DNA from 4 places in the Buttiauxella sp. AC142 genome. Region 4 is predicted to be linked to each of the others. Evidence: predicted binding sites of a transcription regulator. Region 4 holds the regulator's gene; each other region holds the start of a gene.
What was found. Region 4 encodes LexA, which represses DNA repair genes until DNA is damaged. Its sites were predicted from a motif close to TNCTGTATGTACATACAGNA; they were not measured.
Positions count from the first base shown of each region.

Region 1 (8,012 bases), 3.0 Mb from region 4:
CCCAGTAAGGCACCACCGCAATCCAGTGTTCGGTTTCAACAACCGTGCGGCTGCCATCTTTAAGCTCGCGCTGTGCGTAATCGACCAGCATTGGCGAGCCATTTTCAGCAAAGTATTCGCGCTGCAATACATCTTCACGCGCCACTTCATTGGGCAGGAAACTATTTGCCCAAACCTGGCCGTGCGGATGCGGGTTGGAACAACCCATCGCCGCGCCTTTATTTTCAAAAACCTGCACCCACGGGTAGGTTTGGCCTAAGTCCGCAGTCTGTTCTTGCCAGGTTTTCACCACTTCTTCCAACGCGGCGACAGAAAGCTGCGGCAGCGTTTTACTGTGGTCGGGTGAAAAACAGATAACCCGGCTGGTACCGCGTGCGCTTTCACAACGTAACAGAGGATCGCTGCTTTCAGGTGCATCCGGGGTGTCTGTCATCAGCGCGGCAAAGTCGTTAGTAAAAACAAACGTGCCGGTATATTGCGGATTTTTATCGCCCGTTACGCGCGTATTACCAGGACACAAGAAACAATCCGGATCGTGCGTCGGTAAGGTTTCTTGGGACGGTGTTTCCTGCGCCCCTTGCCATGGGCGTTTAGCCCGATGCGGGGAAACCAGGATCCATTGTCCGGTCAATGGGTTGTAACGACGATGTGGATGATCCACCGGGTTAAACTGCTCCATCACATTTCCTTAGTCTGGATAACCTTGAGGATGGCGAGATTGCCAGCGCCAGGTATCATCTGCCATTTCTTGCAGAGTCCGGCTGACACGCCAGTTAAGTTCTTGGTCGGCTTTGGTGGCATCTGCCCAATAAGCGGGGAGATCGCCTTCACGGCGCGGGGCGAAGTGATAATTCACCGGCTTGCCGCAAGCGGTACTGAAAGCGTTGATCACATCCAGCACGCTGCTACCAACGCCTGCACCGAGGTTATAGATATGCACGCCAGGCTTGCCTTGTAGCGTTTGCATAGCAGCAACGTGACCGTCGGCTAAATCCATCACATGAATATAGTCGCGGACACCTGTGCCATCTTCGGTTGGGTAATCATTACCAAACACCGCCAGCGAATCGCGACGCCCGACGGCAACCTGCGCGATATACGGCATCAGGTTGTTTGGAATACCTTGCGGATCTTCGCCCATATCTCCTGACGGATGCGCGCCGACCGGGTTGAAGTAACGCAGTAAAGCCACGCTCCAGCTTGGCTGGGCTTTTTGTAAATCAGCCAGAATCTGTTCAACCATCAGCTTGCTACGACCATATGGACTTGCAGGCGTACCGGTCGGGAAGCTTTCAACGTAAGGGATTTGTGGCTGATCGCCATAAACGGTGGCGGAAGAGCTGAAGATGAAGTTGGTGACGTTGGCGGCACGCATCGCAGAAATCAGGCGCAAAGTACCGGTGACGTTGTTGTCGTAATATTCCAGCGGCTTGTTAACCGACTCGCCTACGGCTTTAAGCCCGGCAAAATGGATAACAGCATCAATTTGATGATCGTGGAAAATTTCAGCCAGTAAGGCTTCATCACGAATATCGCCGTCAATAAACAGCGGGTGTTTCCCGCCAAGACGTTCAATCACCGGCAGCACGCTGCGTTTACTGTTGCAGAGGTTATCCAGAATGACGACATCGTGGCCATTTTGCAGCAGTTGCACACAAGTGTGACTGCCAATGTAACCGCTACCACCTGTTACCAACACTCTCATTTTTCGCTCCATTGCGCGTATGGTATGTAATAAACATAGCATAACAGAGATGCGAAAAGTGTGACACGGGCTAAATTAGTGGAATCGTTTACACTAATGTTTCAGACGCACTCAAAAGCCAGAAAAGTGATTATAAAACAAATAGGTGTCGTAGGGATGTTGCGGGTTGTCTGAAAGTAGGGTGGATAAAATCCACCCTACCGATGAAGTGTTTAACGCGCGGCAGCTAAATATTCAAACTGGTAACGATAAGCGTCGCCGTCTGCCACGAACGTTAACCGTCTGGTGATGCATTCCGGTGCGTCTTCCGCATGATGAGAAACAAACAGCAACTGGGTTTCTCCTTCGCCAATCAAGATATCAATGAAACGGCGCACCAGCTGACGATTCAGTGGATCAAGCCCTTGCAGTGGTTCATCGAGAATCAGCAGTGTTGGGTGTTTCACCAGTGCACGCGCAATCAATGCAAGACGCTGTTGGCCCCATGAAAGACTGTGGAAGGGCGCATCTGCAATCGCGTTGTCCATGCCGAGCATGTTCAGCCATTCACGGGCAAGTTTTTGTTGGCGATCGGAAACTGCCTGATAGATGCCAATCGAATCAAAATAGCCTGAAAGCACCACGTTTCGCACCGTTGTACTGACGCGGTAATCCAGATGAAAATTACTGCTGACGTAGCCAATATGCTTTTTGATATCCCAGATGGTTTCGCCGCTGCCACGACGACGACCAAACAGCGTCAGATCGTTGCTGTATCCCTGGGGATGATCGCCCGTGACCAGACTTAATAACGTCGATTTCCCTGCACCGTTCGGGCCGACGATTTGCCAGTGTTCCCCAGGGTTTACCGTCCAGGAAAGTTTGTGCAGGATAGGCCGGTCATTGTATTCCACCACACCATCGCGCAGCACAATACGTGGCTGGTTTTCAGGCAACGTATAGCGTGCACTCGGATCGTCAGCCTCCGGCAGCGCCACGCCTGCCAGTTTTTCGCTGTGAGCCAGTTGTGCAATCAGCGCCTGTTCCAGTAGCTTTTGTTTTTCACCGACTTCAATCAGCGCACAATCTGCCAGCACACCAGCGTTTTGTATAAAATCAGGGATCTCATCAAAGCGGTTAAGCACTAATACGACGGTGTAGCCCTGCGTACTCAACTCACCTAATAATGCGGCGAGTTGCTCGCGGGATTTCACATCCAGCCCGTCAAATGGCTCATCAAAAATAAGCAAATCAGGCTGCGGCATCAGCGCCTGGCAGAGCAGTGCCTTGCGCGTTTCACCTGTGGAAAGGTATTTAAAACGGCGAGTTAATAACAATGTGATGCCGAAAAGCTCCGCTAACTTTTGGCAGCGGGCTTCATCTTTGATTTCATCCTGAATAATTTCCGCCGTGGTGCGACCGGTATCGTCTTCATCAGGACTCAATAAATCGGTGTTATTGCGCTGCCATTCATCGCTGACTAACTTTTGCAGTTGCTCAAAAGAAAGGTGGGCAATCCGGGTGAATGTGCACTGGCGCTCGCCCTTTTGCAGGGGGAGTGAACCGGCTAATGCCCGGGCAAGGGCTGATTTACCGCTGCCGTTGGCACCCACAAACGCCCAGCTTTCACCGGCGTTAATGGCTAAATCATTGAGGGCAAGAGTTCGGGTGTCGCTAAGGTGAAAGACTCCTTGCGAAATTTGCAACGTCGACATAAACCATCCCATTTTTTGCAGTGATTAAGCCCAGATTTACGGATTGCCTGCGGTGTTGTCAATTCGCTGCGCGGTTTTAGCACAGAGTGGCGATAATCACGCGATCGGCATTAAAAAATGCTATGACTTCAGCACCTTCTACCAGTTTCTGGATTTCCACTACAGTGTTCGGCATGGTGGCGCACAGCGTTTGCCCGTCAGGCAATTGCACCAGCACTTCGCTTTGCTCAGCCCCTTGCTGAATATTGCTGATAATACCGGGGAGCTGGTTGTCTGCACCGCTGGCACGTTTGGCATCAGTGGTAATTTCCACCCACGGCGCTTTAATCAGTACCAGAACTTCTTTGCCTTCGCTTAAACCCAGGCGCTCTGCGCTCTGGCGCGTAATGGCTGCCTGCAAACGCGTTGAGCCATCAGCCAATAAAATATCAACGTGTTGCTGCACTTGTTCGCTATCACGCCGTAAAACGGTGCCAAAAAGCTGGTTGCGAGCGCTGGTTTGCAGAGAAAAACGAGAAATTGCAGCGAGCAAACTATCGAGTGGTAGCGCGTCATCACGCAGCACATCGAAGGCTTTTTGTTGGATTTGCGCGAGCAATTCATAAAGCTGAATCAGACGTTCACCGTAATGCGTAAGAACCGCGCCGCCGCCGCCTTTGCCGCCTGTTGCTCTATCAACTAACGTCTCATCGCTCAGTTGATTCATCTCATTGATGGCGTCCCAGGCACTTTTGTAGCTAATGCCCGCAAGTTTTGCGCCCTGGCTAATTGAGCCGGTATGTTGTATTTGTTTAAGTAGCGCGATACGACGTGGATCGGCGAACAGCCGCTGCTGGAGTTTCAGCGTCAGTAGAATTTCAGCTTGCATAACCTCTCCGCAATAAAGAAAACGCCATTTTCCTCTATTGCGTGGGGTTGGGCAAATCGCACAAAAGGAGAGTGCGTTTTTCTGTCAGGTCGTTAGAATAGCCGCTCTCACTTTTGTTGGAGGCATCCATGTTAGAGTTATTGAAAAGCTTGGTGTTTGCCGTGGTCATGGTGCCAATCGTAATGGCGGTGATTCTCGGTCTTATCTATGGATTGGGTGAAGTCTTTAACGTCTTCTCAAAAGTCGGTCACAACGACCAACCGAAAAAAAACCATTGATTTCCTAACGCCCGCATCAGCGGGCGTTGCATTTCTTCTCTTCCCTTCAGAAATTCAGCAACGGCAATACTGCCGGGATCTGTGAAAGCAGGTACAGCACCAGTCCGATAGAGCCACCAACCAGCGTGCCGTTTATGCGGATAAACTGTAAATCTTTGCCTATATTCAGCTCGATTTGCCGCGACATATCCTGTGCATCCCAGCTTTTGACCGTATCGCTAATATGGCGAGTCAGGAAAGTGGCAAACTCAGGTGCCATTTTCTGCACCGCTAGCTCCAGATGCTCATTGAGTGATGCGCGCAGTGCACTATCGGCAACCAGCGTCTCTCCCAACCACTGCCCAGCCTCTGCAATGCGCTTTTTCATGCGCGAATTTTCAGAATTAACATCCACTTTCAACCATTCGCGCAAATCGCCCCACAGTTCGCCCAGATAGCGGTTAAAAGCCTCATCCTCTTTCAAATAACTTTTTATGCTGTCGGCTTTTTCAGCCATTTGCGGCGAGTTTTTAAGATTGTCGATGAGCTTTAACGTCGCGCGATCAAAAGCCTGACGGATCTGGTGCCCCTGATCGTGGCTGACGTCATCCAGAAACGAATTGACCGCACTGGAAACCAAATCGGCGCTGTGCTCCCCCAGCCATTCGGTGGGTAATACTTTGGCCTTGCGTGGGTGCTCTGTTTCCAGCCAGCGGACAATCTGACGGGCAATAAAGGCCCGCGTGCTTTCACGTTTTATCAGCGCCAGCATCTGGGCAATAACGGAGTCGAGTAACTCCTGATGGCGGTTATTTTTAGTCAGGCTTTCCAGCAGCAGAGCACTGGAATGGGTCAAGTCGACCTTATCGATGGCCTTATGAACCGCCTGGCGGATTAAGCGTTGGATGCGTGTATCGTCAGTTAAGTCTAAAAATGCGCTCATCACCTGCAACAGATGTTGCCCGACGCGCTGCGCATTGTCGGGCTTGCTGAACCACTGGCCAATCATGTGCGCCGGTTCGTGGCGGCGAATTAAGGCAATCAGGGACTGGGTATCAAGAAACTTCTCCTGCACAAAAATGCCCAGGTTTTCACCAATGCGGTCTTTATTGCGCGGAATAATCGCCGTATGACGAGAGATGAAGGGAATCGGTACGCGATGAAACAGCGCTGCCACGGCAAACCAGTCAGCGAGCGCACCCACCATTGCGGCTTCGGCGATAGCTTTTAAGCCGCTCACCCAGAAACCCGGTGGTAAAAAGAGGGTAGTCACAAACGTTACAGCGGCAACCAGCAGTAGGGACAGCGCAAGGCGCTTGGTGCGTTTTAGTTCAGCTATTTTCTCCATTAACTAAGCATAGAACGGCACGCAGCGGATCGGTAGAACAAATTTGCGTTGCGATTAATCTCGCTCTATTTCGATTAACTAAATTTTCCACACCTTCAAATCGTTATAAGAATCTTCCTGTAATCGACTTGCCTGGAACGCACATTTAACGATACTGTATATATATACAGTTATTCTTTGTGAGGATTTTATGGCACCGCTAACTCTTTTTATTTTCTGTTCATCAACAGGTTACGGAGCGTAACTATGGGCGCATTTCCATCACCAGCGCAGGATTATGCAGAAAAGAGCATCGATATTCGTCAATTAGTGGATGAACATCCGACTGCCACATACTACATGCGGGCATCGGACGATTCGATGATTGAAGGGGGTATCAGCAATGGCGATTTGCTGGTGGTTAATAGCGCCAAAACGGCGGTCCATAACGATATTGTGATTGCGGCGGTGAATGGCGAATTCGTCGTCAGACAATTGCAACTCAGACCCGTTATTCAGCTCATGCCGCTTAATCGCGCCTGCAAACCTATTCATCTCGGTTCAGATGAGGCGCTTGAGGTGTTTGGCGTGGTGACTTATATCGTGAAATCAACGAGGTAATTATGTTTGCCCTGGTTGATGTAAACAGTTTTTACGCAAGTTGCGAAACCATATTCAGGCCTGATCTGAAAGGCAAACCGGTGGTGGTTTTAAGTAACAATGATGGTTGCGTGATTGCGCGAAACGCCGAGGCAAAGAACTGTGGTGTGCAAATGGGCGGCCCGTATTTCAAGCAGAAAGATCTCTTCCGCCAACAAGGCGTGACCGCTTTTAGCAGTAATTACGAGTTATATGCTGATATGTCACATCGCGTCATGATGACGCTGGAGGAAATTTGCCCCCGGGTTGAGATCTATTCAATCGATGAGGCTTTTTGTGATTTTTCTGGCGTGAGTCATTGCCGAAATCTGAAAGATCTTGGCCGGGAAATCCGTTCCACTCTTTCGCAGCGCACGCATTTAACGGTAGGCGTGGGGATTGCCCAGACAAAAACCTTAGCCAAACTCGCTAATCACGCAGCAAAACAGTGGCCGCTGGAATCGGGTGGTGTTGTCGACCTGTCTGGCCGGGAGCGGCAACGCCAATTAATGGCAGCGTTCCCGGTTGGCGAAGTGTGGGGAATTGGTCGTCGAATCAGTAAAAAGCTTGAAGCGATGGGGATTAAAACGACCCTGCAACTGGCTGATGCGGATATCCGTTTTATACGTAAACATTTCAGTGTCGTGCTCGAGCGCACGGTTCGTGAACTGCGTGGGGAATCTTGCCTGGGATTTGAAGAGTTTGCTCCCACGAAACAGGAAATCATCTGCTCGCGCTCATTTGGGGAGCGGCTGACTGAGTATGAACATATGCGTCAGGCTATTTGCAGCTATGCGGCACGTGCCGCAGAAAAGCTCAGGGGCGAACACCAGTATTGTCGTCATATTTCTGCTTTTGTTAAAACATCCCCTTTCACGGTGAATGAACCTTACTACGGCAACCAGGCGATGGTGAAACTCCTTACCCCAACGCAGGACACCAGAGATATTATTGATGCGGCGACACGCTGCCTGAATAGCATCTGGAGAGGTGGGCACCACTATCAAAAAGCAGGGGTGATGCTTTGTGACTTTTTCAGCCAGGGTATCGCACAGCTCAATCTCTTTGATGAAAACCCGCCGCGAGCCAACAGCGAAATGCTGATGCAGGTGATAGACGACATTAATAAGAAGAAAGGCAAAGGGACGATTTATTTTGTGGGGCAGGGGATTGAGCAGCCGTGGCAGATGAAAAGAGCGATGTTGTCACCGCGTTATACGACCCGGCTTTCAGATTTGTTGAGGGTTAAATCGGGGAGCATGTGAGAGGCTCATTTTCTTATGCTGTTCCGTTAACAGCTGGCACACCACATTGCCAGGTAATGGGCGATGGAAAAAATAACCCTGGCAAAACTCAATACCCGCCATTTGTACTTGAGCTAATTCGTCTTGCGTTTCAACGCCTTCAATAAGAACTTCACATTTAACTACCATACATAACTTCACCACTTGTCGCAGGAAGTTAAATCCATCGGGTTTGGCGAGGCCCAACACCATTGATCTATCTAATTTTATTTTATCCA
Region 1 is NZ_CEEDCH010000001.1:3,071,832-3,079,843, reverse strand. Features, by position in the region: gene galT (galactose-1-phosphate uridylyltransferase) at 1-679, opposite strand, end outside; gene galE (UDP-glucose 4-epimerase GalE) at 689-1,705, opposite strand; gene modF (molybdate ABC transporter ATP-binding protein ModF) at 1,918-3,399, opposite strand; gene modE (molybdenum-dependent transcriptional regulator) at 3,476-4,267, opposite strand; gene AC0IWZ_RS14305 (AcrZ family multidrug efflux pump-associated protein) at 4,396-4,545, shown strand; gene AC0IWZ_RS14300 (DUF445 domain-containing protein) at 4,592-5,872, opposite strand; gene umuD (translesion error-prone DNA polymerase V autoproteolytic subunit) at 6,089-6,472, shown strand; gene AC0IWZ_RS14290 (Y-family DNA polymerase) at 6,475-7,755, shown strand; gene AC0IWZ_RS14285 (EAL domain-containing protein) at 7,720-8,012, opposite strand, start outside.
Region 1: a site for LexA is predicted at 6,025-6,044, ahead of umuD (translesion error-prone DNA polymerase V autoproteolytic subunit). Genes of this name have one in related genera too.

Region 2 (8,012 bases), 1.6 Mb from region 4:
CAGAAAACCTGGGGAGAAGTATCATGTGGCAAGCCATTAGTCGTCTGTTAAGTGAACAACTCGGCACCGCTGAAATCGAACATCGTACAGAATTACCCGGCGGAGAAATTCATGCCGCCTGGCGTATTCACTATGCCGGTCATGAGATCTTTGTCAAAAGCGACGCTCGCGAGATGTTACCCATTTTCACCGCCGAAGCCGATCAGCTTGAGTTACTGTCGCGCAGTAACACGGTGCGAGTCCCCAAAGTCTGGGCTCTCGGCAGCGATCGAGATTACAGCTTCCTGCTGCTCGAATACATGCCCGCTAAACCGCTGGATGCGCATAACGCCTTTTTGCTGGGGCAACAGCTGGCACGTTTGCATGAATGGAGTGACCAACCGCAGTTTGGGCTAGATTTTGATAACGATCTTTCTACCACGCCGCAGCCGAATGCCTGGCAACGACGCTGGTCCACATTCTTTGCCGAACAACGTATCGGCTGGCAGCTTGAACTCGCCGCAGAAAAAGGGATCCAGTTTGGTGATATCGACTTAATTGTCGAGTTTGTTCATCAAGCCCTTGCCTCCCACCAGCCGCAGCCTTCTTTATTACACGGTGATTTGTGGTCGGGGAACTGCGCGATGGGACCGGATGGGCCATTTATCTATGATCCGGCCTGCTACTGGGGTGACAGAGAGTGCGATTTAGCCATGTTGCCTTTGCACCCGGATCAACCCCCACAAATTTATGATGGTTATCAGTCAGTTTGTCCCCTTCCTTCCGATTTCCTCTTACGCCAGCCGATTTACCAACTCTATACCCTGCTCAATCGTGCAATTTTGTTCGGCGGTCAGCATTTAGTGGTCGCGCAAAAAGCGCTTGATAGAGTTCTGGCCGCGTAAAAAACTCGCCACTCCCGCGCATCAGGAGTGGCGTTTTTCTAGATAAAACCCAATACAGAAAAGAAGAAGTAACCGATGACGATGATAATGACAGGTAAAATATAGAGCGGGAAAATTTGCAGGAATATCGTGTGTCGTGGCACCACAATTTTGCTGTCGATTTGCTCTTTGGTTAATCCCTCCGGCCCTTTTGCCTGTTCCAGAATCAACTGATCCTGCACACCTTCGCGCAGAAACTTCGCCTGGCGGCTCATGCGTGCACCCGATGCCTGTAACGCAAGACCCACAAATATCAGCGCGTAGATCACCCAAAACAGCACATTAGCTTGTTGATGGAACTCCGGCTGGGGCGAGTTGTACCAGAAGAAATTCAAAAATGGCGTATTAAAACGCATCATCTCAATCATGACGTGCGCGAAATCCAGCATCACGGCATTAATGCCCGCCTGTTTTTCGCTATGTTCATACATGAACTTCAAAATTGAAATCAGTGTTGAAATCACTGCCGGGATGAAAATTACCCAGCCAGCCACACGTTTGAGTACGGCAATGCGTCCAGCTTGTTGATACGTCATTCGTTCCCCTTTGGTTAAGACGCAACTTGTACGCACAAAGTTTACCTCGTCTGGTGTGATTTCGCCTGAGCTTTGCGGGCGATTTTCACAAAGCGGTGGCATCAATGCGTAATTCCAGCTATTCATAAGGGATCTTATTGGTAATGCACAAAGACAGGAGTCATAAATGGCTGCAACGCGCCAGATTTTAGCTGCAATTTTTGATATGGACGGTTTGCTGATTGATTCAGAACCATTATGGGACGAGGCTGAGCTGGAAGTGATGGCGAGCCTGGGTGTGGATATTTCGCGCCGTTGCGAACTGCCCGATACGCTCGGTCTGCGTATCGATCTGGTGGTCGATTTATGGTTTGCCCAACAACCCTGGAATGGTCCAGATCGCGAAGAAGTCACCCAACGCGTTATTACCCGGGCGATTACCCTGGTTGATGAAAAGCGCCCCATTTTACCCGGCGTTCGCGAAGCCATTGCGTTATGTAAAGCGCAGGGCCTGAAAGTCGGTCTGGCTTCGGCATCGCCGCTGCATATGCTTGAACGAGTCCTCGAAATGTTTGACCTGCGTGACCAATTTGATGCCATTGCATCCGCTGAACATCTGCCGTATAGCAAGCCACATCCGCAAGTTTATCTCGATGCTGCCGCAAAACTGGGAGTTGATCCGCTGACGTGTGTCACGCTAGAAGATTCGGTGAACGGCATGATTGCCACCAAAGCGGCCCGCATGCGGTCAATTGTGGTTCCAGCCGAAGAAAACCGTAGTGATGAGCGCTGGTGTCTGGCGAATGCCAAACTCTCCTCGCTGGCTGAATTACGCGCTGAACATCTGCTGGGTTAATCATTTTAAGATGCGGGGCTACCCCGCATCTTTCTCAAAACGCTACCTGCGTCAAAATTATTGAAACGTCATTTCAATTAAGTTTGAGTTTCTGCAATCCCCTACCTATCCTTAATTTACACGCGCAAATGCGCATTTCCGGATACCGGGGTAACTATGATTCTCGATGCTTTTAATCTGCAAGGCAAAGTCGCTATCGTCACGGGTTGTGATACCGGGCTTGGCCAGGGAATGGCGATTGGCCTTGCCGAGGCCGGCTGCGATATTGTCAGTGTGAATCGCAAAGTCCCGCAAGAGACAGCGCAAAAAGTGCAGGCATTGGGCCGACGGTTTATGGCCATCCAGGCAGATTTGAGCCAGCAAGACGCCATAGCGAGTATCGTAGAACAAGCCGTCGCAGGTATGGGGAAAATAGATATCCTGGTCAACAACGCCGGCACTATTCGCCGTGAAGATGCCCTTGAATTTAGCGAGAAGAATTGGGATGACGTGATGAACCTGAATATTAAATCAGTGTTCTTTCTCTCACAGGCGGTAGCAAAGCAGTTCATTAAGCAAGGAGGCGGCGGCAAAATCATTAACATCGCGTCCATGCTTTCGTTCCAGGGTGGTATCCGCGTCCCCTCTTATACGGCATCGAAAAGCGCAGTCCTGGGTGTCACGCGTCTGCTGGCAAACGAATGGGCGCAACACAACATTAATGTGAATGCCATCGCGCCGGGATACATGGCGACCAACAATACTCAACAGCTCCGCGATGATGAACAACGCAGCCAGGAAATTCTCGACCGTATTCCCGCTGGCCGCTGGGGGCTTCCTGCCGACCTGCAAGGCCCGATTGTGTTTCTCGCATCCAGCGCTTCTGATTACGTGAATGGTTACACCGTTGCCGTCGATGGAGGCTGGCTAGCCCGCTAAACATGCCGCCGCCGGGGCAATCGGCGGTTGCAAAATGTTACGCCGTCACCTCTTCCGTCTACTGTATAAAAACCCTATACTGTATGAATCGACAGTTTTCATCCAGGTAGTATCATGACGGCGGAAGGCCACCTTCTTTTTTCCATTGCCTGTGCAGTATTTGCTAAAAATGCTGAACTCACGCCAGTGCTCGCTCAGGGCGACTGGTGGCATATTGTGCCGTCAGCAATTTTGACCTGTTTACTACCGGATATCGACCATCCCAAGTCCTTCCTCGGCCAACGCTTACCCTGGATTTCCAAACCGATAGCCCGCGCCTGCGGCCATCGTGGTTTTACACACAGTTTGTTCGCGGTGTTTGCAGGCCTTGCGTTGTTCTATCTCAAGGTTCCTGAAACCTGGCTGATCCCCGCCGATGCGCTGCAAGGCATGGTATTGGGCTATTTAAGCCATATTCTGGCGGACATGCTGACCCCTGCTGGCGTTCCACTGCTCTGGCCATGCCGCTGGCGCTTTCGTTTCCCGATAATCAGGCCGCAAAAAGGCAATCAGCTTGAACGCGCCTTATGCATGGTGTTATTCGGGCTGGCTGTATGGATGCCACAAAGCGTGCCCGATAACAGTGCAGTGCGCTGGTCATCACATATGATAATTTCGCTGCAAATGACCTTTAATAGTTTTTTAAATAACCACCTGGAACAATAATTAGGCGAAATAACTCAAAACGTAATAATCAATTCCTTTTGAATATAAGACTCGTTCTGAGCTTCTGGTACGATTTACCCAATAAAGATGGCAAACAGTCCATCTATTGGTAAAACACTCAGGAGATACGGGATGAACTTTCCACTTATAGCGAACGTTATCGTGTTCGTTATTCTGCTGCTGTTGCTGGCGCAAACTCGCCACAAACAGTGGAGTCTGGCGAAGAAAGTACTGCTTGGTTTAGTGATTGGTGTGGTCTTTGGCCTTGCACTGCACACCATTTATGGCGAAGACAGCCCAGTACTGAAGCAATCTATCCAATGGTTCAACATCGTCGGTAACGGCTATGTACAACTACTGCAAATGATCGTGATGCCATTAGTGTTCGCCTCAATTCTGAGCGCGGTTGCACGTCTGCATAACGCATCATCTTTGGGAAAAATCAGTTTCCTGACCATTGGCACTTTGCTGTTTACCACGCTGATTTCAGCGCTGGTCGGCGTGTTAGTCACCAACCTGTTTGGTTTGACTGCTGAAGGCCTGGTTCAAGGGACTGCGGAAACTGCACGCCTGAGCGCCATCGAAACCACATACGTGGGCAAAGTGGCCGACCTGAATGTGCCACAGCTGATTCTGTCCTTCGTACCGAAAAACCCGTTTGCTGACCTGACCGGTGCGAATCCAACTTCCATTATTAGCGTGGTGATTTTCGCCGCCTTCCTGGGTGTTGCTGCACTGAAATTGCTGAAAGATGACGCCCCGAAAGGTGAGCGAGTCCTGGTAGCAATTGATACGCTGCAAAGCTGGGTGATGAAGCTGGTTCGTCTGGTCATGCAACTGACGCCATACGGCGTGCTCGCCCTGATGACCAAAGTCGTTGCCGGTTCAAACCTGCAAGACATCATCAAACTTGGCAGCTTCGTGGTCGCGTCCTACCTCGGCCTGGCGATCATGTTCGGTGTACATGCGATTCTGCTGGCGGTTAATGGCGTTAGCCCACTGAAATACTTCCGTAAAGTGTGGCCAGTGCTGACCTTTGCCTTCACCAGCCGCTCAAGTGCTGCAAGTATCCCATTAAACGTTGAAGCGCAAACGCGTCGTCTGGGTGTTCCTGAATCTATCGCAAGCTTTGCTGCATCCTTTGGTGCGACCATCGGTCAGAACGGTTGTGCGGGTCTGTATCCGGCAATGTTGGCAGTCATGGTAGCGCCTACCGTGGGTATCAACCCGCTGGATCCGGTATGGATTGCAACGTTAGTTGGTATTGTGACCGTTAGCTCCGCAGGCGTTGCCGGTGTGGGCGGCGGTGCAACCTTCGCCGCGCTGATTGTACTGCCAGCGATGGGCTTGCCGGTTACATTGGTCGCGTTGCTGATTTCTGTTGAACCGCTTATCGACATGGGCCGTACCGCCCTGAACGTCAGCGGCTCCATGACTGCCGGTACTATCACCAGTCAGTTGATGAAACAAACCGATAAAGAAGTCATGAATAGTGATGAAGAAGCAGAACTGGCGCATCGCTAACCAGTAGCTAAATCACCGCAGAATCTGCGACAATCAAACGGCTCCCGAAACAGGGGGCCGTTTTTTTATTTATAACTTAGAGCGCCCGCATAGGGAGCCAAACCCAATTGCCGCCTACGGAATTTCTTTCATGAAACGATTGTGCATTCTGATGTTCTTTTGTTTATCAACCGCCTGGGCCGAAACGCCCGACAGCCCCTATTTAAAGCAGGCGCAAGCAGGCGATAGCCGCGCTCAGTTCTATCTTGCCGATACCCTTTTTAGCGCAGGCGAATACCAGCAGGCTGAAGACTGGGCTGCAAAATCTGCGGCGCAAGGCGATGCTGATGCTCTCGCCCTTCAGGCACAGCTAAAAATTCATAACCCGGCAACGGCGGATTACCAACAGGCTAAATCATTAGCTGAGCAGGCAGTACAACGAGGCAGCAAAACCGGCGAAGTCACGCTCGCACGCCTTCTGGTAAACACACAAGCCGGTAAACCTGATTACCCTGCCGCCATAAAACTGCTGGAAAGCGCATCGCAGGACCTTGAAAGTGACTCCGCTGTGGATGCTCAGATGTTCTTAGGTTTGCTTTATGCCAATGGCGTGGGCATTGCCCAGGACGATGAGCAAGCCACATTCTGGTTCAAGCGCAGCTCGGCACTCTCCCGCACCGGTTATGCCGAATACTGGGCAGGCATGTTGTTTTTAAACGGTGAGAAAGGGTTTATTGCTGCCAATAAGCAACGCGCATTGCAGTGGCTAAACCTGAGCTGTACGGAAGGTTTTGATACCGGCTGTGAAGAGTTTGAGACAATCAGTAACGGCGGGTAACCCCGCCATTACTGCAATAGCAAATCCGATAATCCCTCAGGAAATCTCGTTTTCATGTCTGACTTGCATCGCCCAACGTTGAGCCGCCTCTGGTAAGGTAAATGGCGGTGACTGGCGGAACGCGTTCCCCACCAGCACAAATGCCACATAGCGATTGCGTAGCATCCACACATCCTTAAATCCTTCTACACGCCAGGCATGGGCTGGCGGCACGGGTTCAACACGCGGTTGATACGTAATAACGGGACGAGTATTCGGTTGGCGCAAAGGTTTCATAGGCAATGGAATCAAAACTAAATTGATGAACAACTTCACTATGATAGCGGAGAACTGCCCTTCTCGTCTCGCGTTGAGATGACCTTGTCCTATAGTTAAAGATGTTTTGATCATACCAAGCATCTTTATAACAAGACTAAATCAGGAGAAGTGTTCAATGTCGACGAACGATAAACATCCGCTTAGCCACAATGCCCCGATACATGACGCCAATGAATCAAAACCCGGAATGGACTCGCTGGCACCCGAAGACGGCTCACACCGCCCCTCCGCAGAACCCACGCCACCCGGTGCCCAGCCGACCGCTGCGGGGAGTTTCAAAAGCCCGGACACGTCCAATGAAAAGCTGAAATCGCTCGATGTGCATCGCAAAGACGGTGAAAACTTCCCGCTCACCACCAACCAGGGCGTGCGCATCGCCGACGACCAAAATTCACTGCGCGCAGGTACGCGTGGGCCTACGCTTCTGGAAGATTTTATCCTGCGGGAAAAAATCACCCATTTTGACCATGAGCGTATTCCCGAGCGTATCGTTCACGCCCGCGGTTCAGCCGCCCACGGCTATTTCCAGCCGTATAAAAATTTATCGGATGTCACCAAAGCCGATTTCTTATCCGACCCTGACAAAATCACCCCGGTATTCGTTCGATTTTCTACCGTCCAGGGCGGCGCTGGCTCCGCCGATACCGTGCGTGATATCCGTGGGTTTGCCACCAAGTTCTACACCGAAGAAGGGATTTTCGATTTAGTTGGTAACAACACGCCGGTGTTTTTCATTCAGGACGCGCATAAATTCCCGGATTTTGTCCATGCCGTTAAACCCGAGCCGCACTGGGCTATTCCGCAAGGCGGGAGCGCCCACGACACCTTCTGGGATTATGTTTCGCTACAACCCGAAACATTGCATAACGTCATCTGGGCGATGTCTGACCGTGGCTTACCGCGCAGTTATCGCACCATGGAAGGTTTTGGGATCCACACCTTCCGCATGATTAACGCCGAGGGCAAAGCCACATTCGTGCGCTTCCACTGGAAACCGACCGCCGGTAAAGCCTCTCTTATCTGGGATGAATCACAAAAACTGACGGGCCGTGACCCGGACTTCCACCGCCGCGATCTCTGGGAATCTATCGAGGCTGGCGATTTCCCGGAATACGAACTGGGGCTGCAATTAATTCCAGAAGAAGACGAATTCAAGTATGACTTTGACCTGTTGGACCCCACTAAACTGATCCCTGAAGAACTGGTCCCGGTTCACCTGGTGGGCAAAATGACGCTTAATCGCAACCCGGATAATTTCTTTGCCGAAAACGAACAGGCGGCGTTCCATCCGGGCCATATTGTTCCTGGACTCGATTTCAGTAATGACCCGCTGTTGCAGGGGCGCTTGTTCTCCTACACCGATACACAAATCAGCCGTCTGGGTGGGCCAAACTTCCACGAAATCCCGATTAACCGCCCAACCTGCCCGTATCACA
Region 2 is NZ_CEEDCH010000001.1:1,665,231-1,673,242, reverse strand. Features, by position in the region: gene AC0IWZ_RS07650 (fructosamine kinase family protein) at 24-884, shown strand; gene AC0IWZ_RS07645 (YniB family protein) at 923-1,459, opposite strand; gene hxpB (hexitol phosphatase HxpB) at 1,626-2,294, shown strand; gene kduD (2-dehydro-3-deoxy-D-gluconate 5-dehydrogenase KduD) at 2,451-3,212, shown strand; gene AC0IWZ_RS07630 (metal-dependent hydrolase) at 3,327-3,917, shown strand; gene AC0IWZ_RS07625 (L-cystine transporter) at 4,050-5,441, shown strand; gene AC0IWZ_RS07620 (tetratricopeptide repeat protein) at 5,572-6,258, shown strand; gene cedA (cell division activator CedA) at 6,295-6,534, opposite strand; gene katE (catalase HPII) at 6,692-8,012, shown strand, end outside.
Region 2: a site for LexA is predicted at 3,290-3,309, ahead of AC0IWZ_RS07630 (metal-dependent hydrolase). Genes of this name have one in related genera too.

Region 3 (8,012 bases), 1.4 Mb from region 4:
CTTTGATACCTTTAACTTCGATCTCAACGCGACGATCTGGAGCCAGGCAATCAATCAGTTTAGCTTTAGGAGCTACGTTATCACAGGTGTTGCCAGTAACTGGGTTAGATTCGCCCATACCGCGTGGGGAGATCTTGTTAGCTGGGATACCTTTAGAGATCAGGTAATCAACAACAGACTGTGCACGTTTGTCAGACAGTTTCTGGTTGTATTCATCAGAACCGATACGGTCTGTGAAGCCCAGAACAACTACTGAACCATCTTTCGGATCAAGGTTGCTCAGCTGAGTATACAGCTGATCCAGAGCTTGTTGACCTTCTGGCTTCAGAGTTGCTTTGTTGAAGTTGAACAGAACGTCAGACTTCAGGGTGAAGTGCTTGGTCTGTACTTCTGGAGCTGGAGCTGGAGCTGGAGCTACAACTGGAGCTGCATCGTACTGGCCGAAACGGTAAGAAACACCCAGGCTCAGCATGCCGTTGTCTGGACGAGTACCAACTGTTTGTGCGTCACCGATGTTGCTAACCCACTGGTAATCCAGACGAGTTGCGATATCACGGGTGATTGCGTATTCAAGACCAACTGCCGCCAACGGGGAAACACCAGTGTCGTGGTTGCTCACACGAGTAGTGCCGTTGTCGTAGTTGCCTTTGGAGTCTGCACGCCAAACCATACCACCCAGACGAGTGTAGATGTCCAGTTCGTCAGTGATTGGGTAGCTCAGTTTAGCAGCCAGTTGAACGCCTTGCGCTTTGAAAGCACCGTTATCAACGCTGCCGGTATAAGCCATACGGCCCAACCAGTCATAACCCATTTCCAGACCAACGTACGGGTTAACCTGGTAACCACCGAAGGCACCAGCACCCAGTTGGCTGTTGTGAGTTGAACCATTGTTGTTCTGATAGCCGTTTCCGTAGAAACCGGTGTCATGGAACTGGGACCAACCCAACTTACCACCTGCATACCAGGTGTTATCTTTCGGTGCGGCCTGCGCTACGGTAGCGAAGCCAGCCAGTGCCACTGCAATCGCGATAGCTGTCTTTTTCATTTTTTGCGCCTCATTATCATCCAAAAAGGCCATGAGCTTTAAAATCGCTCTAAAGCCCAGGGTTAAATCCTTCGCCCGAGTTTATGCTCACTTGTTACTCTACCGATCAATCGGTGTTATGGAAGAGCAACCCTGGCGAGCTAAAGTCTACAACGTAGTTGAAAACTTACAAGTGTGATGTCCGTCAGGCATATGAAAAAAAACGACTTGTGTACACATTTTCTAACAAGTTCGCGCAGGATTTATACTCAAAGATTTCTGGAGAATGCCGCTACAAGCGGCTTGAGACGCGGTTCCACTATGAATCATAAAGATTTGTCAGGAGCTGAAGAAAAGTTCCAGGATTTCTCTTAAATTTACTTAATGATACAAACTAGAATGAATTTTTAGGCCAGTTCGTGGTCGACACCCTGTTTTGGAGGTGTGCATCGGACGCATTATGAAGCCGATCGCATTACCCATTTCAGCTGCTGATGATAGCTGCAAATGTTCTTCATCTGTTAATTCTTTAGGCAACCAACCGATGACCACGCTGTAATTTCCAGTCTGCAATGCTTTTACCATAGCATCTACGGTGAAAAGTGGATCTAACTGGCTCACCTGCATGACTTTTGTAAGTGGAAGACCTGCCGATTTAACCCATTGACGACTCAATTTTTGCTGTGGCGTTAGCCAAAGCTGCCAACGTGACTGTTGACCAAGTTGCTGGAGCAGGGGCAACAGCACCAGTTGCGTAACCCATGGCTGATCTTCGCTATAGATCACTTCACTAATCAACCCTTTAGTATTGTTACCTGCTGATGACTGAGTCAAAGAAGAAAGAGGGGCAACGTGAGTTAGAACGTTATGTGATTGCATAGTTAATCCCGCCTGATGGGTTACTGTATGAATATACAGTAATGCCTGTCAGGCCAAAGATCAATCTAAATTTCGGAAAGCATATCGCAATTTCTTCACGTAAATCTGCGGAATGCGAAAATGTGATTGCCGTCTGTCATCAGGTTACCTATTTTCGTGTTACTGGAAACAGTAACAAGCCGTAGTGGTGTGTTATAGCATGATATTTAAGGATATATTCATGAAAAAGCGATCTTATACAAGGATTCATCAATCGAAAGAATGCTTATCCCCGCTAGGGGATATCAGCCATCGTTCATTATTTGGAGGCTATAGTCTGACGGTCGATAATGTCGTGTTTGCCATGGTTTCTGAAGGGGAACTTTACTTAAGAGCTTGTGAGCAGTCAGAGGTTTATTTTGTTAAGAGGGCGGCAGCGCCATTGCTCTATAACAAACGTGGGCGGACGATTGAACTTAATTACTTCCGTGTTGATGAAGGGTTGTGGAACGATCAAGAAACGCTTTTAAAACTCTCATCGGATGCATTGTTTAGCGCCCGCCGTGAAAAATCTCGCCATAAATCTCATCAACGACTCAAGGATCTCCCGAATTTAACCCACAGTCTGGAGATGATGCTGTGGGAAGCCGGTATTGCGGATGTCAGAACGCTACATGCTTACGGTGCGAAGCGGTCATGGATAAAGTTGAGGAGCGTGAATAAAGGGCTGGGAGTCAGAGTACTACTGGCCCTGGCGGGGGCGATTTGCGGTATTCATGAAGCAGCACTCCCGGCGACGACGCGCCAGGAGTTAGTTGAGTGGGGGCAGCTATATGAACAACGGCATGCGGGTTAATCGTACTGCTGTGTGACAAGCTGCTGGAGGCGCGAGATTTCTGGTAAAAGTGCAACCAACAGGCCAATTTGCTGAAGGACTAACGGCTCTTTGGTCTCTGGTTGCGGCTCCAGTGAAGTTATCCGCTCGGACAACCCTTGCAAGGCTTTTTGAACGCGTTCTTCATCGGCAGGCAGATGATGCAGTGCATCATCGACGTAACAGACGGCATCATCAAGCAGCAACAAAATATCTTCATTGGTCAGCATTTCGCGGTGCGCGCCCAACGCCGAAATATAACTGTTAAATGTATGATTGAGGCACAATAAGCGAAATGCCGTTTCTCGCGCTTCCGGCGTGACTCTGGGCTCTGAGGACATGTTCGATACCACAGATGCCAGCTCCGCATCCTTGTTGTGTGCATCCCGGCGCGCAATACGATACTCCAGTCGGTTATCACGGCCTTGATGATATTGCTCGAGAATGGCATCCAGATAGCGGCAATTGGCATTGAATGCCCGCTCTACAACTAATGGCAGCCGACGGAATCGCCAGTCAGGCCAGATGAAACTCACCGCCGCCCATGCGATCCCACATCCCAAAAGGGTGTCGAAAATTCGCGGCATTGCGACTTCAAAACCTTCGCCCAACAAGTTGAAACACAGCAACACCAGCAACGTGATGAACATAGTGGCGTGAGCGTATTGCACGTTGCGGAAGGCAAAAAACAGCACGCCGGTGATAACAATTAAAACCAGTTGCCCTTCGAGCGACGGCACAAAATAGAGAACCGGTAAACCAACTGCCACGCCGACTAACGTGCCAATTATACGAAGCGCTAAGCGGCGACGAGTGGCACTGTAGTTAGGCTGGCAAACAAACAGGCTGGTCAGAAGTATCCAGTAGCCATGTTTTAGCCCGGTTAACTGAATAAACGCGTAGCCTACGCACAGCACCACAGACATGCGTACCGCATGGCGGAATAAAGCCGACTCCGGCGTCAGATTTCGCTTCAGCCGTTGCCACATATCACCAAAGCCGGTCAAACGGTCATCAAGCAGGCGGTTTTCGATATTATTTTCCGGTGCTGCCAGCGCCTGCTCAGACTCAATCGTCGCCAGTTGAGCGTCAATTGCGCGCAAGTTACTCACCAGATAACCCAGTGCTTTTAATTCGCTCGCCAGCGCCGGGTCAGTTTTCAGCCTTTCAATCGCAGCGTCCAGATGTGTAAATGCACGCTCAAAGCGTGGATCGTGTTGGTATTTCAACCGCAGTAAAACAGATCGCGAGAGCTGCAAACAGGCTTGAGATTGCAGGGACAGCAGGCGTTGAAAGCGAAACATAATATCGCTGTAGCGGAATTTGTCGCGCAGAGCCTGGTATTGAATATGTGATGAACTTGCGCGTTCATGAATATCCTGGGCGACAAAATAGTAGTGCAGCGTTCGGCGTGTGCCGCGCTGCCCACGATCGCCACGTAAACGCGTCAATAAAGAACCTTTGGTCTGATTTAACGTTGTCACCAACTGGCTGTTAGCCATGGCAAGCTCAAGCATTGGAGCCTGGCTTTCTTCTTCGATATCGGGGTCAAAAAGCGTAGCTTTAACTTCCAGATAACGAGCGAGGCTTTCATAACAACGCGCCAGGTTATCTTGCAGCGGGCGGATGGGGAAAATCAGATGGCCTGCCAGAGTCAGCAAGTTGTACCAGATTGCACCTGCCAGCAGCAGAATCGGTTGTTGATACCAGTGGTCATATAAAGAAATACCCAACATGGTATAGATGGCAATGAGCAGCGCGCCAAAGGCGATGGTGGCATAACGCTGGCCTAAACCGCCCAGCAGAATAAATCCGCTGGTGGAAATCATCAATCCAATGCCAAACAGCAGCGGCCACGGGTACAGCAACTCCACAGACGCCGAAGCAATAAAGAAACTCACCAGGGTTATCAGTAGATTTCGCAAGCGCCCGGCCAGCCGGTCATCTAAATCGGCAAGGGCTGCGGCAACCACACCCAGGGTCAGTGGAATAGTGAGCTTAACTTCACCTAACCACCAGGGCAGGGCAGCAGTGCCAGTGAGCGCAATAAAGATGCGCAAGTTATACAGCCAGGCACTGTTCCAGGTATAACGACGCAGAATTGGACTAAGCATTAATACTCACTATTCTTGTCAGAATTACTGGAAACGACGGCGGGCGTTAGCTTCACGCGCAGCCTGTGCGACTTCGACAGAAACGACACGGCGGCCCACAGGCCAAAGCGCGATAACAGCGATTTTGAAATTAGCGATCCCCACAGGGATACCGATAATGGTGATGCATTGGGCAATACCAGTGGCGATATGAAGTAAGCATAACCACCAGCCGAAAAATATCAGCCAAATAATGTTCAGCAATGTGCCGCCGGTATTCAGAATGGCGCTTTTCCCTTGAGGGTTGAGTTCGTCGACATGCACCGCTTCGTTACCGTATGGTACGAAAGAGAGTTTAGTAATCTCCCAGCAGGATCGTGTCAGGGGCAACGTGAAAATAAAAATGATACTGACAAGCGTGGCCAGCAACCAGGATAGGGTGGTCAGAAAACCGCCGAGTACAAAGTTCAAGACATTTAGGACTGTACGCATAATCACTCTTATTTAGGGTGTAAATAAATAACCACAACAATTGTAACGCGTTTTTACTCTGGAGCGTCATTCCTTCGCCGGGTAAACTTAACCACAATCACCATTCTGGATCAGGCAAAGCGTAATGGAATTAAAAGCGACCTCTCTTGGCAAACATTTAGCACAGCACCCATACAATCGTGTGAAATTACTGGCTGCGGGTGTAGAGGTGAAAGGAGAACGTCACGAATACCTTATTCCATTCAATCAGTTAATTGCTATCAATTGCAAGCGCGGTCTGGTCTGGGGCGAGCTGGAATTTGTGTTGCCGGATGACAAAGTGGTGCGTTTGCATGGTACAGAATGGAATGAAACCCAGCGCTTTTATCATCATCTTGATCAGTTATGGCAGAGCTGGAGTGTCGAGATGAGTGAAGTTGCGGCGCAGGTGCTTCAACAGCAGTATGCCGAGATTACGCGCCGCATCCAGCAGGAAAAATGGTTCAAACGCAGCGATATGCAGGCATTGCAGCAAAATGTACGCGTCGCTTTTTCTGCATTGCCACTCCCGCAGGCAAGGCTGGAGGATTTCGATAATTGCCGCGAATTATGGATGCATTGCAAAGCCTGGCTTGAACAAGGTGAGACTCGTCGCCATCAGCGTAATACCGCGTATACCAATCATATGCTTGAAAAGCATGCTGATTTTTTCCAGAAAATAGAAAGCTCGCCGCTCAATCATTCTCAGGCACGCGCCGTGGTCAACGGCGAAGACTCACTTTTGGTGTTAGCGGGAGCCGGGAGTGGCAAAACTTCGGTATTGGTGGCTCGTGCGGGGTGGTTACTGCAACGTGGCGAGGCCAGCGAAGATCAAATCTTGTTATTGGCATTTGGTCGCAAAGCCGCTCAGGAGATGGACGAGCGTATCGCTGAACGTCTCCATACCGACGCGATTTCAGCTCGTACCTTCCATGCTCTGGCGTTGCATATTATCCAGCAAGGCAGCAAAAAAGCGCCGCGCGTCAGCGAACTTGAATCCGATACCAACGCACGCCACCAACTACTGATTGAAAGCTGGCAGCAGCAATGTCGAGAGAAAAAAGCGCAGGCGAAAGGCTGGCGTGAATGGTTGCGCGACGAGTTGCAGTGGGACGTGCCGGAAGGCGAATACTGGAAAGACGAGCGTCTGGCGAAACGTCTGGCCAGTCGATTAGATCGTTGGCTTGGCCTTATGCGAATGCACGGCGGCTCGCAGGCTGACATGATTGCCTCAACGCCAGAAGACATTCGAGATCTCTTCGCTAAACGCGTCAAGCTCATGGCGCCGTTATTAAAAACCTGGAAGACGGCACTGAAAGCCGAAGAGGCTGTCGATTTCTCAGGGCTGATTCATCAGGCCATTAATGTGCTGGAAAAAGGGCGATTTATCAGTCCGTGGAAGCATATTTTAGTTGATGAATTTCAGGATATTTCGCCTCAACGGGCAGCATTACTGGCGGCGCTGAGAAAACAAAACTCGCATACTTCGCTGTACGCGGTGGGCGATGACTGGCAGGCAATTTATCGTTTCAGCGGTGCAGAAATGTCGCTGACAACCGCATTCGCTCAAAACTTTGGCGATGCAGATCAATGTGCGCTGGATACGACGTACCGCTTCAATGATCGCATCGGCGAGATTGCTAATCGTTTTGTGCAGCAGAATCCACATCAACTTGCTAAGCCGCTGAACAGCCTGTCAAAAGGTGATAAAAAAGCCGTAACGTTATTGGCCGACGATCAACTCGAAGCGCTGCTCGACAAAATGAGTGGTTATGTTCAGCCTCAAGAACGCATTCTGGTGCTGGCGCGTTACCATCATTTACGCCCGGCGATTCTGGAAAAAGCCGCAACGCGTTGGCCTAAACTGGCCGTCGATTTTATGACGATTCATGCCAGCAAAGGGCAGCAAGCAGACTATGTTGTGGTTCTGGGATTGCAGCAGGGGAAAGATGGTTTCCCGGCAGTGGCACGCGAATCTGTCATGGAAGAGGCGTTGTTGCCGCAACCTGAAGACTATCCTGATGCGGAAGAGCGGCGGTTGTTGTACGTGGCGATGACGCGGGCCCGTCATCGTGTCTGGCTGTTATTCAACAAACACGAACCGTCCAGTTTTGTCGATATTCTTAAACAGCTTGGCGTGCCCGCAACCAATCGACCGTAATTATTTCAGTCGATCTGCCAGATAGCGTGGGTAATCCGGGATTAGAATTTCAACTGACTGGTCAAAGCCTGGCGATTGAATAATAAAATCAGCGGTCGATAAATTGGTCGCAACCGGGATGTTCCACACTGTCGCCAGGCGCAGTAACGCTTTAACGTCCGGGTCATGTGGAACGGCGTTAAGCGGGTCCCAGAAGAAAATCAGCACATCAATTTTCCCTTCAGAGATCAGTGCCCCAACTTGCTGATCGCCGCCCATCGGGCCGCTTAGCATGGCGTTGACATCCAGACCGCTGCCACGCTGAATCAGATTTCCTGTGGTGCCGGTTGCGTACAACACATGATGGGTGAGAGTGGCTTTATGGCGCTCAACCCATTTCAGCAGCGCGTCTTTGCAGTGATCGTGCGCAACCAGCGCAATATGTTTTTGTTCCGCCAGCGTGCGGGTCGTTAATTCCATTGCTTAATCCTGATTGATTAAAATTGCCTACAG
Region 3 is NZ_CEEDCH010000001.1:1,424,927-1,432,938, forward strand. Features, by position in the region: gene ompA (porin OmpA) at 1-1,045, opposite strand, end outside; gene sulA (SOS-induced cell division inhibitor SulA) at 1,406-1,903, opposite strand; gene AC0IWZ_RS06430 (TfoX/Sxy family DNA transformation protein) at 2,124-2,738, shown strand; gene yccS (YccS family putative transporter) at 2,735-4,870, opposite strand; gene AC0IWZ_RS06440 (YccF domain-containing protein) at 4,895-5,341, opposite strand; gene helD (DNA helicase IV) at 5,466-7,520, shown strand; gene mgsA (methylglyoxal synthase) at 7,521-7,979, opposite strand.
Region 3: a site for LexA is predicted at 1,925-1,944, ahead of sulA (SOS-induced cell division inhibitor SulA). Genes of this name have one in related genera too.

Region 4 (8,012 bases):
CTTTTAGGGCGTACCATCGTTCCTGAATCTACCCTCGAGGGGCCAGAGCTTGCATTGCAGCAACTCGGAACCACACCTCTTGGGCGTTACCTGTTTAGTGCATCTTCCCTGACACGGGATTTCATTGAGATTGGCCGCAATGAGGAGCTGTGGGGGCGTCGTTCCCGCCTGAGATTAGCCGGAAAACCATTAGTGTTGACCGAGCTGTTTCTCCCCGCATCCCCGCTGTATGTAGAGGAAAAATAATGGAGTGGAGTCTGAAACAGGGCAAATGGCAGGCCTATCAACGCCTGATGCGGCTTGATAAGCCGATTGGCTCGCTTTTATTGCTATGGCCCACGTTATGGGCGTTGTGGTTAGCGACACCGGGTGTGCCGCCGCTGACCATTTTATGTGTGTTCATCGCTGGCGTCTGGATGATGCGAGCTGCGGGCTGCGTGGTAAACGACTACGCCGATCGTAAATTTGATGGGCATGTCAAACGCACTGCGCACCGGCCACTGCCTAGTGGGGCAGTCAGCGAGAAAGAAGCACGCATCTTATTTGCTGTGTTGGTTCTGCTGTCGTTTTTACTGGTGCTGACACTCAATACCATGACAATTTTGTTATCGGTAGCGGGGCTGGCATTAGCCTGGGTTTACCCGTTTATGAAACGCTATACCCACCTGCCACAGGTGGTGTTAGGTGCGGCATTCGGTTGGTCAATTCCAATGGCATTTGCGGCGGTGAGTGAATCTGTACCGCTGAGTTGCTGGCTGATGTTTTTGACCAATATCTGCTGGGCCGTGGCTTACGACACGCAATACGCGATGGTCGATCGCGATGATGATTTAAAAATTGGCATTAAATCCACGGCGATACTGTTCGGGCGCTATGACAATCTGATCATCGGCATTTTGCAGATTACAGTGATGGTACTGCTGGCGGTGATTGGCTGGCTGAACGGGTTGGGTGGAGCGTTTTACTGGTCGATTGCTCTGGCGGGCGCGCTATTTATCCATCAACAACGTCTGACTGCGAACCGCGATCGCGACGCCTGTTTCCGCGCATTCCTGAATAATAACTACGTTGGGCTGGTGTTGTTTATTGGTCTGGTGCTGAGTTACCTGCACTTCTAAAACATGTCCCTCATCCGGCCTTCTCCCCAAGGGAGAAGGAGAAAACCGGGCAATACCCTCTCCTGTGGGAGAGGGTTAGGGTGAGGGCATTACTCAGTCGCAGCCTGCGACGTCGCACTTTCAATCGTCAAACGCACATCCGGCATGATCAGCTCTGCCAGCATCTGGTAGACCTTCATGGTTTCGGTTGGCTCCGCATCTCCGGTATCGCTGATATAGCCTTCATCACGCAGGGTTAACACCAGCGAGGTGAACACGGCTTTATCAAAGAACTCCGGTGCGTTAATACCATGCAAAACAGACAAGCGCTGGGCAACGGTGCGGCTTTCGCGCTCCAGTGTCCCGCGGTTGATGGATGGATTAGCGCTCAACAGCCAGAAAGTAATCGCATAACGTTGCAGCGTTTCACGAACACCCGCAGCCAGAAGCTGCATAGTGCGTGAACGAGCCGGGTTAATCAGCACTTCATCACCCGCAAGAGTAATCAGTTCCTGACGAACCATCTCATTGAGCAGCGCATCCATTTCACTGACAAGCTGCGCCTTCTCCCAGCGCAGGAAAAGCTCAGCTTTCAGCATCGGGTAGAGTAATTCGACCTGACGCAGAAGCTCTCCGCGTGAAATGTGGCGATGCTGCGTGATAATCGCGGCCAGTAGAGAAGGCAACACCAACATATGCAAAATGTTGTTACGGTAATAAGTCATCAGTACCGCCTGCTCACGCGGCAGAATGATGATGTCACCGATAGTATCTTTCTCTACTTCAAACTTGTTCATTTGCAACGCGTGTTCAATCAGCGCTTCTGCTGGCTGGTCTGGCGTGGTCGCATCTGGTGAATACGGCACATTACGCAACAGGCTCAGGTAGCAGTTGAGCTGCTCGGTCAATTGTTCACGAGTAAGTGAACGCTGACGCGAAGCGAGTAATGCGGTACAACACAGGTTCATGGCATTTGCCGCCCCTGCATTGTTGATACGCACCATCAGCTCGGCAGCAATTTCATTGACCGTTGGCGTCAGCCACGCCGGGCGAATCGCTTCGATTGGATCGATTGAATCACGCCACTCAGGAACACGTTGATTGAGGAATGTCATCAACGGCATCGGTTCGCCGAAGTTCACATAGCCCTGGCCGAGATTACGCAGCTTGCTCAGCCCGCGCACCATCTGCATAAAGCTCTCTTTCTCTTTGGTCGCTCCACGCAGTTCTTTGGCGTAAGTCCCCACTTCCATTACATGCTCGTAGCCAATGTAAATTGGCACCAATGTAATTGGACGAGTACCACCGCGCAGCATGGCCTGAATGGTCATCGACAGCGTGCCGGTTTTCGGATCAAGCAAACGCCCGGTACGGGAACGCCCACCTTCCACAAAATATTCAACGGAATAGCCACGGCTAAACAGCTCGCCAAGATATTCACGGAACACGGTGGAATAGAGTTTGCTGCCTTTAAAGGTACGGCGAATAAAGAACGCTCCCAGGCGACGGAAAATCGGGCCTGCTGGCCAGAAATTCAGGTTGATACCCGCCGCGATGTGCGGAGGAACTAGCCCCTGGTGATAAAGCACGTAAGACAGCAGCATGTAGTCCATGTGGCTGCGGTGGCAGGGCACATAGACAATCTCATGGCCGTCATGAGCCAGTTGGCGCACACGCTCAGCGTTGTGAACGTTAATGCCCTGGTACAAACGGTTCCACGTCAGTCCTAACACGCGGTCGGTCAAACGAACGGCTTCATAAGAGAAGTTGGCGGCAATCTCTTCCATCAGCGCGACAGCATTTTGCTGTGCTTTTTCATGGGAGATTTTCTTGCTACGCGCTTCGTCTTCTACCGCGCGAGCGATAGCTTTTGATGCCAGAAGTTTGTTAAACAGATCCTGACGCACCGGCAGACGCGGGCCAACAGTCGCTAAACGCTGGCGAGCGAAGTGCATACGTGCCACTCGCGCCAGTTTCTGAGCGATTTTTTTATCTGTGCCGTGATCGGTTGCCATCTGGCGCAGCGAAACCGGTGCGGAAAAACGCACAAAGCTGTCGCGCCCAAGCCAGGAGACGGCGAAGAATTTTTGAATGCCGTTGAGCATTCTTAATGGCGGATTCACTTCGCCTTTTTCGCGCCCCGGTGAACGGCCAAACATGACCGAAACAGGCACCATCTGCACGTCCAGATTTGGATTGCTACGGTGTAAATCGAGGTAATCATGGAACAGCTTGATCGACTCTTCTTTCGGCGTGTAATAAGTGAATACACGCGGCCCACCATGGATAAAGACATAGCGCGGCAGCACCGCTCCGTCGATTTCTAACGGCTCGAGAGGGTCGGGCAAGTTATGCGCGAGGCATTGAGCGCGCAGCGTTAATAAGTCCGCCTTTGAGTTATAGGGCAGCACGTACATTATTGGACGTGTGGGATCTAAGCCCAGTTCGGCTTGTGGATCTGCCGGAATAGACTTGCTCTTTACCAGAACGCCTAATGGTAAATTAAGTAATTTGTAGTAGATTCTTGGCCAGCCTGACATAAACGATGTAAAGCCTCAGGTTAATGATGCAAATTCGCCGCAAGAATATCAGAATCTGACCCAGATTTCTGTGGCGTTATAATTTTGACAAGCATTGATGCAAATAATTTGAAAAGGTTGCCCAAAATGGCGAGTAGTACCACTGGACTTACCCGTATTATCAAAGCTGCAGGCTATTCATGGAAAGGGCTAAAAGCGGCCTGGATCAACGAAGCTGCTTTCCGCCAGGAGGGCGTTTCGGCTGTCATCGCCATTGCTATTGCCTGCTGGTTAGATGTTGACCCTATTACCCGTATTTTACTGATTGGTTCAGTGGTGTTGGTGATGATTGTCGAAATCCTCAATAGCGCTATTGAGGCCCTCGTTGACCGTGTTGGTACTGACTATCACGAGCTTTCCGGGCGAGCAAAAGATATGGGCTCAGCCGCTGTATTAATCGCCATTATCCTTGCAGTAATTACCTGGGTCACGCTGCTTTGGCAGCATTTGCGATAGTCTTTCCAGAATAGTTAAGTGCCTGGTTTTTTGCTCAATTTGTGGTTCCAAATTCGCCTTTAACTGTATATACTCACAGCATAACTGTATAAACACCCAGGGGGCGGAATGAAAGCGTTAACTACCAGGCAGCAAGAGGTGTTTGATCTTATTCGGGATCATATCAGCCAGACCGGCATGCCACCGACACGTGCCGAGATTGCTCAACGTCTGGGGTTCCGTTCTCCGAACGCTGCTGAAGAACATTTAAAAGCTCTCGCCCGTAAAGGCGTGATTGAGATTGTTTCCGGCGCTTCGCGTGGCATTCGTTTGCTGGTGGAAGAGATCACTGGTATCCCGCTGGTTGGGCGCGTCGCTGCGGGTGAACCACTCCTTGCGCAGCAGCATATCGAAGGCCATTACCAGGTAGATCCTTCATTGTTCAAACCGAATGCCGACTTCCTGCTGCGCGTCAGCGGGATGTCTATGAAAGACATCGGTATTATGGACGGTGATTTACTGGCGGTGCATAAAACTCAGGATGTGCGTAACGGCCAGGTTGTGGTTGCGCGCATTGATGATGAAGTGACCGTTAAACGTTTGAAACAGCAAGGGAATACCGTTCATCTGCTGCCAGAAAACAGCGAATTCGAGCCGATAGTGGTTGACCTGCGCGAGCATAACTTCTCGATTGAAGGGCTGGCTGTTGGGGTTATTCGCAACGGCGACTGGCTGTAAAATCTCTTTAGGTGATGCGTATTTAAGTACGCATCACTGTCTTAATTCTCTTTGATCTCCTTCAGGAGAGGTCATGCAATTATTCTCCACAGCGGATCGTGCGCTCTGGCGCCTCGCTTTACCCATGATTTTCTCCAACATTACCGTCCCGCTGCTTGGCCTTGTCGATACGGCTGTTATTGGTCATCTGGATAGTCCTGTTTATCTCGGTGGTGTCGCGATTGGAGCGACGGCAACCAGCTTCCTGTTTATGTTATTGCTCTTTCTGCGCATGAGTACCACCGGCTTAACCGCCCAGGCCTTTGGCGCAAACAACCCCTCCGCTTTAGCTCGCGCACTGGTTCAGCCTTTATTGCTGGCACTCGGAGCGGGTATTGCCATTGTCTTGCTGCGCGAACCACTAATCTCGCTGGCTCTGCGTATTGTCGGCGGTAATCAGGACGTGCTCTTTCAGGCGCAACGTTTTCTTGAGATTCGTTGGTTAAGCGCCCCGGCCTCCCTGGCTAATTTGGTCTTGCTCGGCTGGTTGCTGGGCGTTCAATACGCACGCGCGCCGGTTATTTTGTTAGTGGTCGGTAACGTTCTGAATATTGTGCTCGACGTGTGGCTGGTGATGGGGCTGCATATGAATGTTCAGGGGGCGGCACTCGCTACTGTCACGGCTGAATACGCCACATTTATCATCGGCTTGCTCATGGTGAAAAAGGTCATGGGCCTGCGTGGAATCAGTGGTGAAATGCTCAAACAGGCGTGGCGCGGTAATGTTCGGCGTTTGTTGGCGCTTAACCGCGACATCATGCTCCGCTCGCTGTTATTACAGATCTGTTTTGCCTCCGTGACCATCTTTGGCGCGCGTTTGGGTAGCGAAATCGTCGCGGTGAATGCGGTACTAATGACGTTGCTGACCTTCACCGCTTACGCGCTCGATGGTTTTGCTTATGCCGTTGAGGCACATTCCGGGCAGGCTTATGGGGCAAAAAATCGGGGGCAATTACTCGAAGTCTGGGGGGCTGCATGTCGCCAGGCCGGTTTAGTCGCACTGGCATTCGCCGCCGTTTATGCCTTATTGGGTGAGCAAATTGTTTCCCTTTTGACCTCAATTGCTGAGCTGCAACGGCAAGCGGATATCTATTTGTATTGGCAGATAATTTTACCCGTTGTCGGCGTGTGGTGCTATTTGCTCGATGGCATGTTTATAGGCGCAACTCGAGGGACTGAAATGCGCAATAGCATGGCTGTCGCGGCGTTGGGCTTTGGCCTGTCGATGTTTACCGTACCGTATTTAGGCAACCACGGGTTGTGGCTTTCGTTAGCTGTATTCCTTGCGCTAAGAGGTTTGTCGCTGGGATGGATCTGGCGTCGCCACTGGCAGAAAAATACCTGGTTTAACAATGTTCAAGATTAAGCCGTTAGGTTAAACATTCTTAGTTTTCCCCATACCACCATATCCTTGACTACAATTATTCCCACGTCCAGCAGAAACAGGGTGTCAGCCAAACGGAAGCACCCGGACGATGGTAATTTTTGTTAGTAATTTTTCACCGAACGATGAGGATATTATTATGAATAAAGACGAAATCGGCGGTAACTGGAAACAGTTCAAAGGCACAGTAAAAGAGAAATGGGGCAAACTGACTGACGATGATATGACCGTCATTGAAGGGAAGCGCGATCAGCTTGTCGGCAAAATCCAGGAACGTTATGGATATGAAAAGGATAAGGCAGAGGAAGAAGTCGTTGATTGGGAAACTCGCAACAAATACCGTTGGTAATTAGTTTCCCTCAGATGTGTTAACTCTCAGCCCTGCCCAGGTACACGGACGTACCCATACCCCTAACGCGACTTCTTCTTTGACTGAATCGAATGGTCATGCCCACAGGCTTCCGGGTGGCTACACGCTTCAACCTCCGCACAAGCACTGCATAATCCATGCGCCTCAATAACATTATGATGCAGAGCAAAGCCTAACTCGGCTGCCAACTGCTGCATAATATCTTCTACGCCTTCCGCACCCTGTTCTTTCACCGCGCCACATCGGTCGCAGATAAACATGGCTGATGAGTGAGTCGGTTGATCAAAAAGATGGCATAAAACATAGCTGTTGGTTGACTCTACACGGTGTACAAAACCTTGTTCGAGAAGAAAATCGAGCGCACGATACACCGTCGGGGGTTTAGCTTGCGGTTCGCTGGCACGCAGTAAATCCAGCAAATCATAAGCGCTGATTGCACCTGCCTGCTGTGTCAGCAAACGCAGTACTTCAAGGCGTTGTGGCGTCAGGCGCACATTACGCTGCTCGCATAGTTTTTCAGCCTGCGCTAACACGTTTTGTGAAGTCGTGATGTCCATCAGCATTCCCCTGTAGATTAGCCCTACACTTTACCACAATGCGTAAAAAACGCCGAATGGTGCGCCATTCTGGTCAAATCCTTTTGAGATGACTATCCCGGAGTTTGTTATGAATAAACCTGATTGCATTCGCCACTGGAAAGAACTGGAAGGTGAAGATGATTCAACCTATCCCGATAGCACTGAATTATTTTCCATTGGCGCACCGCTGGCTCGTAAACTGGGTTTAACACGCCTGGGAATACATCATGAACGCTTGTTGCCTGGCCGCCGGACTTCTTATCCGCACGCCGAAAGCAGTGAAGAAGAGTTTGCTTATGTCCTGGAAGGGCATCCGCAAGTGTGGATTAACGGGCACCTCTATGCGCTGGAACCTGGAGATAGTGTCGGCTTCCCGGCAGGGACAGGCGTTTGCCATACTTTTATTAATAACACCGAACATGAAGTGCGACTGCTGATTGTCGGCGAAGCCAATAAAGCGGAAAACAGAATTTACTACCCCTTAAACCCCTCTTATGCAGCACAACGTAAAGATCGCTGGATTGACCATCCACCGCAATTCTTTGGTCAGCACGATGGTCTGCCTTCCCGAAAAACGAACGGTAAACTATAAATAAGTCTGCAAAGGAATTTTGAACCGATAATCCTGATGGATAGAAACAGGATTTCTATGGGCGAAACAGCTCACTTTTTAGCTTTTTATTCACAGCAATAGTCTGCCTGCGTTCAGTCATAACTGGCGGGGGCTAGTTATTACAACTGATCAACAGACGAGCGGTGAATGAAAAAAATTAAAACTTTGGTGGCGCTTAG
Region 4 is NZ_CEEDCH010000001.1:30,836-38,847, forward strand. Features, by position in the region: gene ubiC (chorismate lyase) at 1-246, shown strand, start outside; gene ubiA (4-hydroxybenzoate octaprenyltransferase) at 246-1,118, shown strand; gene plsB (glycerol-3-phosphate 1-O-acyltransferase PlsB) at 1,208-3,637, opposite strand; gene AC0IWZ_RS00145 (diacylglycerol kinase) at 3,764-4,132, shown strand; gene lexA (transcriptional repressor LexA) at 4,241-4,849, shown strand; gene dinF (MATE family efflux transporter DinF) at 4,923-6,254, shown strand; gene AC0IWZ_RS00160 (CsbD family protein) at 6,412-6,621, shown strand; gene zur (zinc uptake transcriptional repressor Zur) at 6,684-7,199, opposite strand; gene AC0IWZ_RS00170 (cupin domain-containing protein) at 7,309-7,812, shown strand; gene AC0IWZ_RS00175 (conjugal transfer protein TraF) at 7,981-8,012, shown strand, end outside.